5 linked regions of the Caldisphaera lagunensis DSM 15908 genome follow. The protein of the gene in region 2 binds, or shares a complex with, the protein of the main gene of each other region. Links are inferred from orthologs where the notes say so. Each region holds a gene or a part of one and is shown on either strand. Other genes may lie near its edges.

Region 1 (3,661 bases), 640 kb from region 2 along the record:
ACATTAATTTTTAGAATAAACATTAATTTAAATAATTTTTATGTGGCGGACCCGGGGGGATTTGAACCCCCGACATTCGGCTTAGAGGGCCGACGCTCTATCCTGGCTGAGCCACGGGTCCACATGGCCCGCCTTGTTTTAGGCTCAAGGCTTTTAGGACCCCTTTGCCTCGCCTTTAAAATTTAGGATAAATTGGGTTATATGTTTTTCTTTCTTATATTAAATAGGAATAAAATAGTTTAACTTTAAAAACTAACGAAAGTGCTTAAAAATGCAGTAAAATATGATAGAGATGTAGAAGAGGGAAAAAATAATAGGGTGCATGAAATTGCCTTTAGACAATGAAATAATAAAGGGAGCAGTAGAGAAAGCAAAAATGCTTGGAAAGCAAAGGAAGTTTAAGCAAACAGTTGAGCTAATAGTAGCATTAAAGGATATTAATTTGAAAGGCAATGAAGGAAAGTTTAGAGAAGTTGTTTACCTGCCTCACGCCCCGTCAAAAGAACCAAATATATGTGTAATAGCATCAGGAGATTTGTTGCTAGAAGCGAAAAAGCTAGGGCTAAGGACCATTTCTAGAGAAGAGTTAAGCGCTATGAAAGGTAATAAAAAAGCTGCAAGAAATATTGGTAATAGTTGCGATTGGATACTTGTATCGTCAGACTTAATGAGTTTGGTTGGTAGTATTTTAGGTCCAGCTCTTGGTCCAAGAGGTAAAGTACCTATAGCAATTTCACCTAAATCAAATATAAGCGATGTTGTTAATAATTATAAAAGAGCTGTTTGGGCTAGGATAAGGAATGAACCTCAAATACAATGTAAAGTTGGAACTGAAGATATGAAAAATGAGGAAATCATAGATAATATAAACGCGGTATTTAATACAATAGAATCTAAAATAGGTATAGCAAAAATAGCTAGAGTATACGTAAAGAAGACTATGGGATTTCCTGTTGAGATAGCCTTAAGGTGATTAATATGTCAGTTATAGTTCAGAAAAAGGGGAGGAAAGAACCGCCTGAAAATAAAAGAAAAGAGCTCGAGATGTTAATTGAATTAATGAAAAGCAAAAAGTATGTAATTTTCGCCGATTTAGAATCTATGCCAACAAAGCAACTTCAGTTAATTAAGAAAGAATTAAGAAATGAAGCGATATTTAGGGTATCAAAGAAAAGATTAGTTTTAATGGCATTAGAGAGACTAGGATTAAATAAAGAAAAAATAGAACCCTATTTAAAGAAGGGAGTTTTAGTTATATTAACTGATACAAATCCATTTAAAGTATCAATGATGCTGGATAAACTAAAAATGCCTGCACCAGCTAAAGCAGGGGCACAATCACCAAAAGAAATAGTAGTTCCAGAAGGAGACACCAATATTAGACCTGGTCCAATGGTAAGTGTATTCGGTAAGCTAAAGATACCTTATGAAGTTAGAAAGGGAACTATTTATATAAAAAGTGATACTGTTGTTGCTAAAAAAGGAGACGTTATTTCTCAAGAATTGGCAAGCCTTTTACAACAATTAGGTATACAACCATTTGAGATAGGACTTAATTTAATAATTGCATGGGATAAGAGTACTATAATACCCAGCGATGTATTGCATGTAGATCTAGAAGCAATAAAGTCTGATGTAATTACTGCAGAAAAAGAAGCAATAGGATTAGCAGTAGAAGCAGCATATCTAGACGTGCCAGATGCAGTAAACTCAATATTGCTAACAGCAGAAAGAGAAGCAAATGCATTAATTCAAGAAGCAGGTCTTGCCTTAGATAAGGAAACAGCAGAATTAAGCGTAAAGAAAGCATATGTTGAAGAAGAAGCTATATCATCATCTTTGGGAGATAAAGCTAAGGAATTAGGCATTGAAATAACAAAACCAGTAGTACAGCAGCAAGAAAAGAAGAAGGAAGAAAAGAAAGAGGAGAAGAAGGAAGAAGAAAATAAAGAAGTAGATGTAAGCGAAGGACTTAGCGGATTATTTGGAATGTAAATATGAGCATAAGCGAACAATATTATAATTATATTTGGGAATGCGTAAGAAATGGATTAAAAAATGACGGTATAATTTCTTTAAAACATTATAATCGATTATTAGATAATTTCTTTAAAAATTATAAGGGCTTTTTTGATATTCCTCTCTATTTGCGTTTTTATTTAATTGTTCAGGCATTTATTTATACTACATTAGATCAAATTATTGATATTTTGATGGAAGAAGACGATTTAAAGAGTTTAGAAGGATATTTCAAAGAATTACTAAAGCTTTTAAATGAATTAAGAAGGGATATTATGCAAGAAGCTAAGGAATACAATGTTTATGATAAAAATTATGAAAAAACTTTAATTCTGGTTGATATTTTAAAAAGTTTTGTAGAAAGGCTAATAAAATAAGTTTGAAAATATTTTATATATTTAATATAACTAAAGAAAATAAATATAAATTTTGAACTGTATACAGAAGCTGGGGACAAAAAATGTCAGAAAACGAAGATAAGCAATCAAAGTATTCAGATATCGTTTATGATTTATTGAAGAAAGATATATTAAATAGGAGATTCGAGCCTAAAGATAAGTTAAGTGAAACAGCTTTATCAAAGTTATATAATGTTAGTAGGACACCTGTTAGAGAGGCTTTACATAAATTAGAAAAAGAAGGTTTGGTTGTTAAGTTATCAGATGGTTATCATGTAAGTTTTTTGACCAAAGAACAGATTCTAAAATTATTTGAAGTTAGATCAATATTGGAAGGATTAGCAGCTGAAAAAGCAGCTATGAATAGGGATCCAGAGCTATTAAAGAAATTAAGAGATGCAGCAGAAGAATTTAAAAAGATAAATAAAAATGATCCATTAGCAGCTGCTCATGCTAATGCTAATTTTCATGATATTATAGCTGATCTTAGTGGAAACGAATATTTAAGAGATATATTGAAGGATATAAGAAATAAATTAGCAATAGTTAGAATAGATTTGTTTGCCTCTACAAGCAGGATTGATCAAGAGATAGAAGAACATTGGAAAATTTATCAAGCCATAGAAAAAGGTGATCCTCAAGAAGCGAGAAAGGCCGCATTAGAACATCAAAACAATTTAATAGAGTTTATTAAATCCAAAAAAATGATTGGAGGCCTATTAATATAATTTTTTAATACTATAGCTTTTAAGCATTTGGTTCTATGATATTTTTGGTGAAAAATTTGTCGCTAAGATTAGGCACTAAGATATCAAGACCACCTAAAGGCGAGCTTTATGATGTATTAATAGTAGGCGGAGGACCAGCAGGATTTTCAGCAGCAGTTTATGCATCTAGATTTTTACTCAAATCAGCAGTAGTTTCAGAAGATATTGGAGGTCAATTAAATTTAACTGATGTTGTAGACGATTATCCAGGAACACTATCTATTAAAGCATCAGAACTTGTATCTAGATTCAGAGATCATGCTGAGAAATTATTCAAGGTACCTGTATATGAATTCATTAGCGTTAAGAAATTTGATAAAGTAGACGATGAATTTCATATAACTGGTAGTAATGGTCTTGATGTATATTCAAAGACAATAATTTTGGCAGTTGGATCGAAAAGAAGAAAATTAAACGTGCCTGGAGAAGATACCTTTACAGGCAAGGGAGTAAGCTATTGTAGTATATGCGATGCTC
Region 2 (3,551 bases):
AAAATGTAAAATTCCCATTAGTTGATGATATTAAAAAAGAAATATCAACCGCTTATGGATTCCTTAACCCTAACAGCGGTATGACGAGAAGAGGAACTGTAATAATAAATCCAGAAGGCATAGTTGAATATGTTTCAGTATTTAATGATAGACTTGGAAAAGATGTTCCCCATATCTACAACGCATTCATTAATCTGAAATACTTATACGAACACCCAGCGAAACCAGAAGAGTTTGACATAATTGCTGCTAACAAGGGAGAAGGATTCCAGACAATAAGGATAAGGATACCCGATAGTATAGGCAAATTGTAACCCATTTTTATATTTTATATATAAGGATATAATTCCTTTTCTTTTTAACTTACTTATTGGTGTCAGAATTGAGCTTTAGAATTAAAAATGAGGAATTTAAAGAAAAATCATCAAAAAACGCAGCATATGACTATAAAGAACAAGCACAGAGAATGAGGGCCTTGCAAGATGAACAAAGAAAAGTAGTAGAAAAAATGAAAAAAATACCTTATAAAATAGCTATATTAAGCAGCAAAGGAGGAGTAGGTAAATCTTTTGTTACCTCTAATCTCGCAATAGCATTAAGCTCTTTGGGAAAAAATGTTGCAGTATTAGATGCAGATTTTCATGGACCTAGTATACCTAAAATGCTTGGGATAGAATTATCAAAAGGCTTATTAGCTAGAGATGATGGATCAATAATACCAGCAGTTAGCAGGCATGGAGTTAAAGTAGTTTCTGTAGGATTAATGCTACCAACAGAGGATACCCCAGTTATTTGGAGAGGATCAATAAAAACAACTGCAATTAGGCAATTATTAGCATATACTGATTGGGAAGGTATTGAATACCTATTAATAGACCTACCCCCAGGAACTGGAGATGAGCAATTAACTATTGCACAAATAATTCCAAATCTAACAGGTTTCCTTATGGTAACAATACCTAGCGAAATATCAAAATATGTTGTTAAGAAAGCTGCTAACTTTGCTCAAAAAATAAATGTACCAATTCTAGGAATAATAGAAAATATGAGCTACTTCAAATGCGACGATGGAAAAATATATTATATATTTGGTAAAGGTGCAGCAGAAGAAATATCTAAAGAATATAACATAACATTTTTAGGAAAAATACCTATTGATCCAAAAATAAGGGAAAGCAACGATAACGGTATTGCATTCTTCATAGATTATCCAGAACTTGAAGCATCTAAGATTTTTATGGATATATCTAAAAAATTCTTAGAAGTCTTAGAGAAGGCAAACAAGAAAGAAGAAAACAATTTGCAAAAATAATGCAAAATTTACAATAGACCGAATTTTGTTGCAATATCTGCTGCTTTATATTCTTTTGATAATTTTACATATGCCTTCTTTTCCCCTTTTGGCGTAATTAGCGTATTAACTGATTCAACTTTAACGTTATATAAAGATTCTATTGCTTCCTTTATTTTTTGCTTATTTGCATCCCTTGATACAATAAATGTTAAAGTATTGCTTTCTTCCATTAATCTAGATGCCTTTTCACTCATAACTATTCTTAAAATAACTTCCATTTCACTCACCCAAACTAAACCTCTTACTTAATGCATTTAATGCTTCAGTAGTTATAACAGTTAATCTTCCAGGTACTCCTCCTGGAGATAAATGTGTTACACTAACTAGGTTTGGTTCTATTACATCTACCCCTGGCATATTCGTTACTGATCTAGCAAAAGGTGAATTATGATTTTCTACAATAAATAATATGCTATTAACATTTTTATATGTCCTTCCCCTCATCTTCCCCTTTCCTGATCTTACCCTTATCCTTTCTGCTGCTCTTTCTATATCTTTATAAATACCTATTTTGCCCAATATTTCTCTAGCCTCTTTTGCCTTCTTAATTTCATTTAATATATCAGAATTTATAATAATTGGAACGGTCTTTGAATCAAATTCATGACCTCTTTCCTTAACCAAATCAGGTATTGCAGTTGCAGCCAAAGAACTCATTATAGCTAAAGTCCTTTCTTTTTTGTTTATTTCTTCATGTATTTTTTCATCTAATCTTGGCGGAAATGCTGCCCTTCCCTTTCTAACCATAGGAACAAATGCTGCCCTCATCCCTCCTTTTATTCTAGGTACCCTTGCAACTCCATGGCCAATTCCAAGGCTTTTAGCCGTAGTTCTCTTCCCTGCCATAGGGTCTCTAGCCTTTGGTTGGATTGATGCAGTAAATTCACTTAAAAATGCCCTTAATATTAAATCCCTTCTTATTGGGATCCTGAATACATCTGGTAGCTCTATTTCTCCTTCTTCTTCTCCCTTTGAATTATATTTAATTACTGAAACCTTAGGAGATAAATAAAATAACATTGATGAACTTATGCTTACCATGTTTACACACCCTGTTTACTAGATAAACTAATATAAGTGATTTGAGGCTTCTTTATGCCCATTGATAAATACCATACAGGAGGCCTTATTGGGTACCTTAATACTATTGGTCTTTTGACTACACCCGGTATTGAACCTTCAAGCATTATATATGAACTTTTAACTATTCCATAGTTGATAAATCCTCCAGCAGGTGTTACCTTATATCCTTCATCGCCTATATCTAATATCCTCTTATTATAATCTGTTCTTCTGTGAAAACCTAATTGACCTGGTGATGGGTTTTCCCACCAAGTTCCTAAGCCATGACTCCTTGCTCCAATCTTTCTACTTCCTTTTCTATGCTTTGTCCATCTTGGCAATTGCTTTGCTCCAGCTCTTTTTATAACACCTTGCCAACCCTTACCCTTTGATACTGCTAATACATCTATTACTTGGCCTGGTTGAAAAACGTCTTTTACAGTTACTTGTTGACCCAATTTATTTATTGCGAAATCTAATGCTTTCTTTACATCATTTGATGGTGCATTAACCTTAACTTCAATTACATCAGGTTTTTTCTTGCTTAATCCTCCAGTTAACTTTGGTTGTGAAGCTATCAAAACCCTTATTTCCTTTAATTCATTTGCACTCTTTTGTAATTCTTTTATTGAACCCTCTGTATCAAATTCTCCTAAAGTGCTTATCCTTCTCTCTAATTCCAAGTCGTTAGGTATTTTACTCCAAGCTTCTGTTAGGGGATACAAACCTTTGTTTAGATCGAATGCATATCCTCTAACTGCTAATACATAAACAGGAGGCGTTTCAACTATTGTTACTGGTCTCATAACTTCTTTTCCATACGTTGGTAATCCTTGTCTATTCTCTATAATAAATACATGAGTCATTCCAACCTTATATCCTATAAATCCTAATAATTTAGGTTCTTGAATTGATAGTGTTGGCCATGATTTTATTCTGGGTACAAATTCCACTGCCCTTTGTCTTGGATAAAATCCTAAGCTACCTCGACGTGCTGCTGACTTTTTACGATGCCCCATCTCTAGCACCTTTTCAATCTTGCAGGGATCTGGTTAGTTTATAAAGCTTTACTTAAAATTAGAAATAAATTTCAATTAACTATAGCAATAAAATACCATGAGACTCTCTCAGCCCT
Region 3 (3,672 bases), 640 kb from region 2 along the record:
AGGATAATTAAATGCATGATGAGCAGCCATTTCAAAAGTCGTTAAATGCCTTCCAATAGTTAATCCCACATTGTCTATATCTTCTAACCTAATGCTAGGTTGGCTTACAACCAAAGGATTAGCAGGAGGAGGAACTAAGCCGCTTGTAACATGGGGTTGAAAATCAACTATACTTGCTATAGTTAAATATAAATCCTCCCTCCACCTTGCAACAACAGGCCTAGGCTTTATTGGTGTATGGCCATTTTTCTCAAAGAATTTTATAAATTTTTCTCTTGCTTCCCTAACGCTTAAACCATTTATTGAGCTTATCTTATCAAACCAATATTCTGTATCTGGCGCATCTTGACACGTATCGAATTCTTGATTTAAAGTCCAAAAATCTTCTTTACCAATTTTGCATTTTTTCCTTTGAAATCCATTTTCTTTGAAAAATTCAAGTCTATAATCTTCTGGGTTTAGTCTTACCACTTATTAACACCTTGAATGAAAATGCATTGAGAAATAATAAAGTTTTTTAAAATATTTTAGATTACATTCCAAATAATCCGCTAAGTCCTTCGCTTACATCTACTTCTTTATTTTCTTCTTCCTTCTTCTCCTCTTTCTTTTCTTCCTTCTTCTCAGCCTCAGCAGGTGCTGAAACTGGAGCAGATACTGGTGCTGAAACTGCAACTGCTGCGCTCTTTAAGACTTCATCTAATTTTAGCTCAGATAGGCTAGCAACTAACATTTTTACTTTTGCATCATCTGCTTGAAGACCGAGTGACTCAACTACCTTTTTAAGGTTATCCTCATTTAGTTGAGCACCTGCATAATACAATGCAAGTGCTGCATGTACATATGCTTTTCCTTCTTGGGGCATTTTTATCAACCTCTAGCTTGCAGTTTTAAGTGTGTTAGTACAGCCTATAAAAGCGTTGCTTATCTTTTTCAAGAGGAAATTAAAATCTATATGTTTAATATTAAGCATAATACTTTTTAATAGAAATGTTCTCATAAAAAACTAAGTGAAATAGCTTTAAAAACATCTAATCTTTTAAATACAAAGTAAATATTATATTGTATTTCCCACAAGAAACCCATTTATATCAGGAGTTTTACTAACAATGCGGGTGGAAAAATGTCGAGCGTTTTAAGTATGAAGGTATCGGATTTTATGAAAAAAGCGATAACAACTTTTCCTAACGTCACAATAGCTGAGATAGCTAAAATTATGTATGAAAATAGAATTGGTAGTGTCGTTATTACATCCCCAGATGATAAGGTCTTAGGAATTTTTACCGAAAGAGACTTAACGAGGGTTGTTGCTGAAGGTGTTCCTCTAGATAAACATGTTGGAGATGTTATGACCAAAAACCCAGTTTTAATAACTCAATCAGAAGGATTAAGCAAAGCAATATCACTTATGTATGAAAAAAATGTAAGACATTTACCTGTTGTTGATAACGAAGGAAAAATTAAGGGAATAATTTCTGTAAGGGATCTAACAAGTATATTAAATAAATTAACATCCTTAGAATAAACATTAATTTTTAGAATAAACATTAATTTAAATAATTTTTATGTGGCGGACCCGGGGGGATTTGAACCCCCGACATTCGGCTTAGAGGGCCGACGCTCTATCCTGGCTGAGCCACGGGTCCACATGGCCCGCCTTGTTTTAGGCTCAAGGCTTTTAGGACCCCTTTGCCTCGCCTTTAAAATTTAGGATAAATTGGGTTATATGTTTTTCTTTCTTATATTAAATAGGAATAAAATAGTTTAACTTTAAAAACTAACGAAAGTGCTTAAAAATGCAGTAAAATATGATAGAGATGTAGAAGAGGGAAAAAATAATAGGGTGCATGAAATTGCCTTTAGACAATGAAATAATAAAGGGAGCAGTAGAGAAAGCAAAAATGCTTGGAAAGCAAAGGAAGTTTAAGCAAACAGTTGAGCTAATAGTAGCATTAAAGGATATTAATTTGAAAGGCAATGAAGGAAAGTTTAGAGAAGTTGTTTACCTGCCTCACGCCCCGTCAAAAGAACCAAATATATGTGTAATAGCATCAGGAGATTTGTTGCTAGAAGCGAAAAAGCTAGGGCTAAGGACCATTTCTAGAGAAGAGTTAAGCGCTATGAAAGGTAATAAAAAAGCTGCAAGAAATATTGGTAATAGTTGCGATTGGATACTTGTATCGTCAGACTTAATGAGTTTGGTTGGTAGTATTTTAGGTCCAGCTCTTGGTCCAAGAGGTAAAGTACCTATAGCAATTTCACCTAAATCAAATATAAGCGATGTTGTTAATAATTATAAAAGAGCTGTTTGGGCTAGGATAAGGAATGAACCTCAAATACAATGTAAAGTTGGAACTGAAGATATGAAAAATGAGGAAATCATAGATAATATAAACGCGGTATTTAATACAATAGAATCTAAAATAGGTATAGCAAAAATAGCTAGAGTATACGTAAAGAAGACTATGGGATTTCCTGTTGAGATAGCCTTAAGGTGATTAATATGTCAGTTATAGTTCAGAAAAAGGGGAGGAAAGAACCGCCTGAAAATAAAAGAAAAGAGCTCGAGATGTTAATTGAATTAATGAAAAGCAAAAAGTATGTAATTTTCGCCGATTTAGAATCTATGCCAACAAAGCAACTTCAGTTAATTAAGAAAGAATTAAGAAATGAAGCGATATTTAGGGTATCAAAGAAAAGATTAGTTTTAATGGCATTAGAGAGACTAGGATTAAATAAAGAAAAAATAGAACCCTATTTAAAGAAGGGAGTTTTAGTTATATTAACTGATACAAATCCATTTAAAGTATCAATGATGCTGGATAAACTAAAAATGCCTGCACCAGCTAAAGCAGGGGCACAATCACCAAAAGAAATAGTAGTTCCAGAAGGAGACACCAATATTAGACCTGGTCCAATGGTAAGTGTATTCGGTAAGCTAAAGATACCTTATGAAGTTAGAAAGGGAACTATTTATATAAAAAGTGATACTGTTGTTGCTAAAAAAGGAGACGTTATTTCTCAAGAATTGGCAAGCCTTTTACAACAATTAGGTATACAACCATTTGAGATAGGACTTAATTTAATAATTGCATGGGATAAGAGTACTATAATACCCAGCGATGTATTGCATGTAGATCTAGAAGCAATAAAGTCTGATGTAATTACTGCAGAAAAAGAAGCAATAGGATTAGCAGTAGAAGCAGCATATCTAGACGTGCCAGATGCAGTAAACTCAATATTGCTAACAGCAGAAAGAGAAGCAAATGCATTAATTCAAGAAGCAGGTCTTGCCTTAGATAAGGAAACAGCAGAATTAAGCGTAAAGAAAGCATATGTTGAAGAAGAAGCTATATCATCATCTTTGGGAGATAAAGCTAAGGAATTAGGCATTGAAATAACAAAACCAGTAGTACAGCAGCAAGAAAAGAAGAAGGAAGAAAAGAAAGAGGAGAAGAAGGAAGAAGAAAATAAAGAAGTAGATGTAAGCGAAGGACTTAGCGGATTATTTGGAATGTAAATATGAGCATAAGCGAACAATATTATAATTATATTTGGGAATGCGTAAGAAATGGATTAAAAAATGACGGTATAATTTCTTTAAAACATTATAATCGATTATTAGATAATTTCTTTAAAAATTATAAGGGCTTTTTTGATATTCCTCTCTAT
Region 4 (3,444 bases), 240 kb from region 2 along the record:
TTAGCTAAACACTTTATAAATTCTTATAAATATTATTTTAAAATGAAGGAATAAAAATGGTTCAAGAAGAAAGAGAAATTAAAATAAAGGAGTGGAAAGGAGAGCAAACAATAAAATATCTTTATAAAGAATATTATTCACTCATACCCCCTCTAATTTTACCGAAGGATATAGAAAGAAGAGAATTCGCTATCCAACCATTTGATAAGCAATCATACATTAGACATTTATCATTTGATAATCAACAAAAATTTTACGATTTTTTAATTAAAAGTACACCAAAACATGTTTATTATTCAATAGGCATCTATGATTTACCAGAAGCTAATTCTATGGAAGAAAAAGGCTGGAAAGGGTCAGATCTTTTGTTTGATATAGATCTTGATCATGATAAGAGCTGTCAAACTCAAGATGATATTACTGACGATTTATGTATAGAAAAGGGGTTAAAATATGCTGAGACTATTGCATCTATGATAAATAATTATTTTGGAGGATATCATCAAATTTACTTTACTGGTAATAGAGGATATCATGTAAGAGGTATTTGTGAGAATTGCAGACTATTAGGAAGAGAAGAAAGAGCTGAAATTGCGAAATTTGTAATGGCCCAAGATTTAGACTTAGAAATAATTTTTCCTAAATCATCAAAAGGGAAAAAATCTGCTCCTCCTTCGCCAAAAGATCCTGGTTGGAGAGGGTTAATCGCAAGTTATGGAATTAAAGAGGTAGATGCTGTCGAAATAAAAAACGCCATAGAAAATATAAGAGTAGAAATAGACTCTATGGTAACACAAGATCCAAGTAGATTAACTAGAATACCTGGAACATTAAATGGCAAATCATCATTGCTTGTTGTTCCTATTTGCGGAGAATTTAAATTAGGTAAATGGCTTTCGCCATTTTATGGAGAAATAGAGGTAAAGGCCTTAAAGGATCTGCAAAAACTCAAAATCCTAGGAATTAATATCGAGTTTAGAAAAAATGAAGAACTTAGCATTCCTTCACAGCATGCTATTTATTTAGCTACTAAAGGCTACTTAAATATATTGGGAGGGAATCTAGTTGTCAGAAAAAATACCGGCTGGTGGCCCATACAAGGCTGCAATTGGAATTCATGAACAACTTAATGCTGATGATATCAAAGATTCGAGAAGGTTATGGAGTACATATTGCACTAATGATTTAGAGTTGTGCAAAAAATTCTATGATATAATAATTAATATATCAAACCTCATAGCTGAAGCAAGAATAGAAGATATAGATTCTTCTACATATCAGGGTATAGATAAGGATTTTTTAAATATAATGAATTCAATTAAAAATAACTATTCATTATATTTATCAGGGAGCATAATTTCATTTGGAGAGTTTGTGTTAGTGAAATTCAATAGGGGTATATCGTTACCTAATGGAAAATTCATTGAAAAAAATGAAATATCATTGATTCCATTAGAAGAAGCAATATTGCTTTCATCCTTAAAATACGTAGATCCTGTAACTACTTTATCGTATAGCATCATTAATAAACAAAAGAAAGATTAATAAGGTACTTTTTCTAAGCCAATACAGGAATAGTGAGCGTGAGTCCAGAATGAAGTTTCCAAAGAAGATAAGAACCTATTGCCCTAAATGTAATGAACATACAGAGCATAGTGTAGCGCTTTATAAATCAGGAAAGAGGAGAACATTGTCTGAAGGCCAAAGAAGGTATTTAAGGAAAAACAAAGGTTATGGTAGTAAAAGAAAGCCTGAACAGAAGAGATTTGCTAAGACAACTAAGAAGATCACATTACTTATAACATGTAGTAAATGTGGCTATAAGAGAACAATACTAGGCATAAGACTTAAGAAGATTGAGCTTGTAGAACCCACAAGGTGATTCTTATGAAATCAAGCTTATTAAGGAATAGATTATTAGTACCACAACCAAGAAGTAGGTTCCTTATCGTAGAATGCCCAAATTGTGGACATAAGCAAATTGTTTATAGTCACTCTTCATTTTCAGCAAGATGCTTATCTTGTGGAGCACTATTAGTAAAGCCTACAGGTGGAAAGGCACAAATCCTTGGAAAAGTAGAAAAAATTCTAAGCTAATTTCATTGAAAAATTAAATTTTATCGATAATTTTATAGTCATAAATTTTATGTGAATTATTTATATATATAATTTATAAAATTTATGTTTATTAAAAAATAAAAGAAAATTATTTTTGTTTAAGTTAATAATTAGAAATATATTACATTAATTTACTATTAAAAATATTTTAACGTAGCCTCTCAAAAAACGCTTAATTGTTAAGACACAAATATAAAAATTAATTGCAAAAATAATGTTAGCAAAGTCTTTAAACCCAAATTATTAACTCCAATTCTAGGCAAGCCGGGGTAGCTCAGCAGGTAGAGCGCCCGGCTGTTAACCGGGCGGTCGAGGGTTCGAGTCCCTCCCCCGGCGCCTTTTTAGTTGCCAAGTACTTCTAACCTCTGATTTTCATATAAAGCAAAATGAATTCTATATATTATTAAATAAACATAAAAGCGTATTTAGAATCAAATAAAATCTTTTAGGAGAAATAAGACTAATCTTTTTAACTATTTAAAATAATTTGTTTATATTAATTCCTAATCGTAAAATAACAATTAATTTATTTTAACAAAAGATATAAATACTAAAATAAAATAAAGAACCTTCAAAGCTAATATAAATAACCTAGATTACTTCATGTAATAAATGGTGGCTTTTGCTTTTTATATGATCGTATAAATCAAAGCTCCTGAAAGAATATATTTAATCTAGTTAATGTAAATTTATTTAATAGGAGAGAAATTGGTCAATGAAAATGCAGAAAATTTAGGAAAAGAACTTTCAAGGTTATTGATGTCAAAAGCTGAAGCACTAGAAAATTCTTTGAAAGAAATAGTTGTTGAAGTTAAATCAGATAATTTTAACGAAATAATAAATAAAAATAAACTAGTTTTCTTATTCTTTACAGCAGAATGGTGCGGTCCATGCATATCATTTTTACAAACATTTAGGGAAGTAGCTTCTCAACATATAGTTCCAAACGTTTTTTATGGAAAAGTTGACGTTGACTCCAGCTATGCTATTGCCGATAAGTATAAGGTAAAGCATATACCATCAATTTTAATTATAGTAAATGGTGAAGTTGTTGATTCTATAGTAGGTCAAACAAACAAAGAAAAACTTGAAAATAGGATATCCTCTTACATAAAATCTTTATAATTTCTATAAATATTTTGAATTTACCAATTAACTTTAAAAATTCCTCTTGTAACTTAGAGTATAGAAGAAAGATAAAATAAATGTTGAGGTAGAAGGTTATGTCTAAATCTATGTATCATTACATCGCAAGCGCATGGAAAAAACCATACGAAAACGAGCATGTAGCATTAATGAGAGAGCGATTGATTAAATGGAGAAGTG
Region 5 (3,616 bases), 120 kb from region 2 along the record:
AGAGTTGCTTGATATGGTTTATATAAGGCTAGAGCTCTTAGAAAAGGATGTTTCAGAAATGGCTAAGAGTGAAGGATCTAGAGGAAAATTAATTGCAATAAATGAATTAACCGAAGAAATAAGAGATATACTAAATATAATAAGAACTAAATGTTGATTATTTCTTTATTCTACTCGTTACGAAGTCCTCATAAGTGAAATCAGGTTCTTGTCCTGGTGCTAATAATCCTTTATTTCTCATAATTTCTCTAGTTAATAGCCAATAAACTAATGCTAAGCTCCTCCTACCTTTATTATTTGCTGGAATTATAAAATCAACATCTTCTATTTTATTATCAGTATCAGCTAATGCAACAACAGGTATTCCTATTTTACTTGCTTCTACCAATGCTTGTCTATCCGTTCTTGTATCTGTTATTATAATTGCATCGGGCTCCATATAATTATCTAGCTTAGGATTTGTGAATATACCTGGTATAACTCTTCCACTAATTGCTTTGCAACCTAATTTATCACACATTATAGTTATTGGTCTTTGCCCATAAATTCTTGTTGAAACAACTGCTATTTTCTTGGGGTCAAATGTTGATAAGAATCTACCCGCAATTCTTATTCTTTCATCTATTTTGTTTACATCAAGCAAATAAAAGCCATCTGGAAGTATTTTATAAACAAAGTTTCTCATGTATTTTGTGCATATCTGTGTTCCAAAAATAACTCCAGCTTTTTTATATGTATCTGATGAAACTAATAATTCCTTATTTTCTTCTTCACTCAAGAGCTAACACCCTTTTCCAATTCCTTAGCCCTTATAATTCTAGCTGTGCTATATTTTGAGATCTGTTCTATATAAGCCACACTAGTATAAAGAGTTCTTCTACAACAATACCTTTTTACTCCTAGATCATCCAAAACCTTTTCAGGATCTTCTCCAGCTTCTACTCTATTCTTAAAAGGTTCATATAAATGCCCAAGAGGGGCACCGCAAGTTAAACATCTAACAGGAGGTAACATAATTTTTCACCTATATGAAGTCTGCCAACCTCTTCTAGCTCCATATCTCATGTATTTCTCAGGCTCTGTTCTTCTGTAGTCTCCTGATAGCATTGATCTGTCATATTCTTCAAATATTTGCTTAATTCTCTCTGCTATCTCGTTTCTTTTTTGGCACTCTTCACTGTTATCATTGCATTTGAAATATGAGACCAAACCTCTCGCTATAGCGGTCCTTATTGCTGCTGCTTGACCCATAACTCCTCCTCCATTAACCTTAACTTCTATATCAATTAAGTTTCTAATTTCTTTGCCAACAAGCAATATTGGTTCCAAAATTTTTGTTTTTGCCATAACGTTAGGAATTATTTCAGCAGGGACTCCATTTACTTTTACTTTTCCATTTCCAGGTTTAATTATGGCTGTTGCAACAGCCTTTTTTCTTTTCCCTGTTGATATTATTACGTTTGCATTACTCAACAAAATTCACCTTCCAACCCATATTCTCTGCAATTACTTGCAAAGTTGTATACCTACCTCCTAATTTTTCTACACTAGCTTCCTGTACTTTTATAGCTTCCTTATTTTTATATTCTTTTGGAACACCAACATAAACAATTAATCTTTTTAATGCTTCTTCTCCTTTTTTATTATTTTTAGGCAACATACCTGAAACAGTCTTTTTAAATAATCTAGTAGGAGATCTAGCTCTCTTAGGTCTCCATTTATGAGAATAGTGCGTTTTAACGTTTAATATTGTGTCTTTGTAAAACTGAATTAATTTTGTCGGATCTCCGCTTACAGCTATTTTTTCCGAATTTAATACTACAACTTTCTTTCCTTCTAATAATAATTTTGCTACATGGCTTGCTAATCTACCTAATATTGTATTGCTACCATCAATTACTATTTCTTCCATTATTATCACCTCATATTAATATTTTAATACTCTTTCCCTCTGGATATGTTTTTAATGCTTCTTCTATGGTAATATAGTTACCTCCAGAGGATCTTATTTTTTCTATAGCTTCTTTGGAAAATGAAAAAGCTATTATAGTTACTTTTTTGTTTATCCTCCCTTCTCCCAAAACTTTTCCAGGTATCAATATTACATCATTATCATTGGCAAACCTATTTATTTTATTTAAGTTAACTGCAATTCTCCTTCTCTTAGGTCTTGATAATAATTCAGCAGCATATAACCATATCTTAGATTTGGTATTCTTATATTGCTTTCTCAAACTACTGATAGTATTAAGCAATATTTCATTTGTAACTTGTCTCCTCATGCATTACTCACCTTTTCTATTTTTTCTAACAGCTCCTCTACCCTCCTATCAAGGCTATTAGAGGCTTCTAAAATAATTTGCTGTGGCTCTAAAGATCCGTTAGATTCTACAGTTAATAATAACCTGCTGCTATCATATCTAACCTTTATTATATCTTTACAAGAACTTTCTTCACAATACCTTAATCCGCTTGTGTTTATGTTTGTTTTATATTCTATTGTTGTATTTTCTCTTGCTTTTAATGAGTTGGCAACTTCTTTATAATATGAAACACATTCTATACATTCATCAGTTGCTTTTTCGCCATTTATATCAACTAATGTAGTATATTGTAAAACAGATGCAGATGCAGGGCTCCATTTTCCATGCTCTTTTCCTCTACCAAGTCTAGCGTATGCAACTAAATGAATTCTTTGTCCGGGCGCTAAATAAACAATTGGGGTATCTGGATATGCAGGCTTTATGCTTGCATCAGAAAACTTCAAATCAGATGCCTTAACATAAATACCGCTTCCACTATCATTACTTAACTCCTTTTCAAGAACTATTTGTGTGTAACAATTTGTATCTGTTTCACTTTTTCCTGCACAATTTTCTGGTAAACCATATTTGTGAATAGCATCATCAGATTTCAATACTAGTAAACCTAATCTATGAGCTATTATTTCATCATAAACGCTTGTATCATTATCGTAAAAATAAACATAATCAACTGCCATGGTTGGTACATCCGATAAAACAAGCCTCCTTAAAGCATTGCCAAATGCTATTGGAAATCCTTCTAGATATACTGTGATTCTATTGTTATTGAAATCTAATATGTCAACACTTTTTTCCATTTTTGCCACCTAATCGTCTGCAAAATAATAAATAATACCGGGCTAATTAAATTTATATTAAAAAATGAATAAGATAAGGTTTAGACTCTTCTTCCTCTCCTTCCACCAGGTCTCCTTGTTGTATCATGAGGTATTGGAGTTACATCTTCTATTCTGCCTATAACAAATCCTGCTCTTGCTAAGGCTCTTATAGCAGATTGAGCTCCAGGTCCTGGAGTTTTTGGACCGTGGCCACCAGGGGCCCTAACTTTTATGTGTATAGCTGTTATCCCTCTATCCATGGATGTTTGGGCCGCCCTTATTGCAGCTATCATTGCTGCATATGGTTGTGGTTTTTCTCTATCTGCCTTTACAACCATACCTCCTGAGACTCTTGAAGAAGTTTCAGAACCAGTTAAGTCAGTTATGTGAATTATGGTATTATTAAAACTGCTATAAATATGCGCAATTCCCCATCTAAGTTCCCTAAATGCCATCATGACTCACCTTTTTCTT

The links.
Region 1: rpl4p (region 2) and CALAG_RS06375 share a complex: the UniProt entries of both Methanocaldococcus jannaschii proteins name them as parts of the 50S ribosomal subunit. The link is inferred for Caldisphaera lagunensis DSM 15908 from one-to-one orthologs.
Region 3: rpl4p (region 2) and CALAG_RS06370 share a complex: the UniProt entries of both Methanocaldococcus jannaschii proteins name them as parts of the 50S ribosomal subunit. The link is inferred for Caldisphaera lagunensis DSM 15908 from one-to-one orthologs.
Region 4: rpl4p (region 2) and CALAG_RS01940 share a complex: the UniProt entries of both Methanocaldococcus jannaschii proteins name them as parts of the 50S ribosomal subunit. The link is inferred for Caldisphaera lagunensis DSM 15908 from one-to-one orthologs.
Region 5: rpl4p (region 2) and rplM share a complex: the UniProt entries of both Methanocaldococcus jannaschii proteins name them as parts of the 50S ribosomal subunit. The link is inferred for Caldisphaera lagunensis DSM 15908 from one-to-one orthologs.

The regions. Positions count from the first base shown.
Region 1 is NC_019791.1:1,297,577-1,301,237, forward strand. What follows is about bases 1-2,986. They hold CALAG_RS06375 (50S ribosomal protein L10), read left to right. Parts: upstream 1-978; coding sequence 979-1,995; downstream 1,996-2,986. Other genes in these bases: CALAG_RS06370 (50S ribosomal protein L1), read left to right, coding at 323-973; CALAG_RS06380 (hypothetical protein), read left to right, coding at 1,998-2,396; CALAG_RS06385 (GntR family transcriptional regulator), read left to right, coding at 2,480-2,986. Also shown: more of CALAG_RS06385, read left to right, coding at 2,987-3,145; trxB (thioredoxin-disulfide reductase), read left to right, coding at 3,202-3,661. UniProt on the Methanocaldococcus jannaschii protein: Forms part of the ribosomal stalk, playing a central role in the interaction of the ribosome with GTP-bound translation factors.
Region 2 is NC_019791.1:654,527-658,077, reverse strand. What follows is about bases 485-3,360. They hold rpl4p (50S ribosomal protein L4), read right to left. Parts: upstream 2,396-3,360; coding sequence 1,574-2,395; downstream 485-1,573. Other genes in these bases: CALAG_RS03255 (50S ribosomal protein L3), read right to left, coding at 2,398-3,360; CALAG_RS03265 (50S ribosomal protein L23), read right to left, coding at 1,321-1,572; CALAG_RS03270 (Mrp/NBP35 family ATP-binding protein), read left to right, coding at 485-1,312. Outside these bases: CALAG_RS03275 (peroxiredoxin), read left to right, coding at 1-314; more of CALAG_RS03270, read left to right, coding at 374-484; more of CALAG_RS03255, read right to left, coding at 3,361-3,435; CALAG_RS03250 (RtcB family protein), read right to left, coding at 3,544-3,551. UniProt on the Methanocaldococcus jannaschii protein: One of the primary rRNA binding proteins, this protein initially binds near the 5'-end of the 23S rRNA. It is important during the early stages of 50S assembly.
Region 3 is NC_019791.1:1,296,052-1,299,723, forward strand. The notes cover bases 676-3,672. They hold CALAG_RS06370 (50S ribosomal protein L1), read left to right. Parts: upstream 676-1,847; coding sequence 1,848-2,498; downstream 2,499-3,672. Other genes in these bases: rpl12p (50S ribosomal protein L12), read right to left, coding at 676-865; CALAG_RS06360 (CBS domain-containing protein), read left to right, coding at 1,124-1,525; CALAG_RS06375 (50S ribosomal protein L10), read left to right, coding at 2,504-3,520; CALAG_RS06380 (hypothetical protein), read left to right, coding at 3,523-3,672. Also shown: alaS (alanine--tRNA ligase), read right to left, coding at 1-471; more of rpl12p, read right to left, coding at 533-675. UniProt on the Methanocaldococcus jannaschii protein: Probably involved in E site tRNA release. Binds directly to 23S rRNA. Protein L1 is also a translational repressor protein, it controls the translation of its operon by binding to its mRNA.
Region 4 is NC_019791.1:409,390-412,833, forward strand. What follows is about bases 470-3,238. They hold CALAG_RS01940 (50S ribosomal protein L44e), read left to right. Parts: upstream 470-1,594; coding sequence 1,595-1,882; downstream 1,883-3,238. Other genes in these bases: priS (DNA primase small subunit PriS), read left to right, coding at 470-1,121; CALAG_RS01935 (hypothetical protein), read left to right, coding at 1,066-1,545; CALAG_RS01945 (30S ribosomal protein S27e), read left to right, coding at 1,888-2,097; CALAG_RS01955 (thioredoxin family protein), read left to right, coding at 2,827-3,238. Also shown: more of priS, read left to right, coding at 57-469; more of CALAG_RS01955, read left to right, coding at 3,239-3,243; CALAG_RS01960 (50S ribosomal protein L15e), read left to right, coding at 3,342-3,444. UniProt on the Methanocaldococcus jannaschii protein: Binds to the 23S rRNA.
Region 5 is NC_019791.1:534,738-538,353, reverse strand. What follows is about bases 190-3,130. They hold rplM (50S ribosomal protein L13), read right to left. Parts: upstream 1,913-3,130; coding sequence 1,466-1,912; downstream 190-1,465. Other genes in these bases: CALAG_RS02695 (DNA-directed RNA polymerase subunit D), read right to left, coding at 2,279-3,121; CALAG_RS02700 (50S ribosomal protein L18e), read right to left, coding at 1,923-2,282; CALAG_RS02710 (30S ribosomal protein S9), read right to left, coding at 1,021-1,479; CALAG_RS02715 (DNA-directed RNA polymerase subunit N), read right to left, coding at 775-1,014; rpsB (30S ribosomal protein S2), read right to left, coding at 190-778. Outside these bases: CALAG_RS02725 (ubiquitin family protein), read left to right, coding at 1-157; more of rpsB, read right to left, coding at 158-189; CALAG_RS02690 (30S ribosomal protein S11), read right to left, coding at 3,202-3,597; CALAG_RS02685 (30S ribosomal protein S4), read right to left, coding at 3,597-3,616. UniProt on the Methanocaldococcus jannaschii protein: This protein is one of the early assembly proteins of the 50S ribosomal subunit, although it is not seen to bind rRNA by itself. It is important during the early stages of 50S assembly.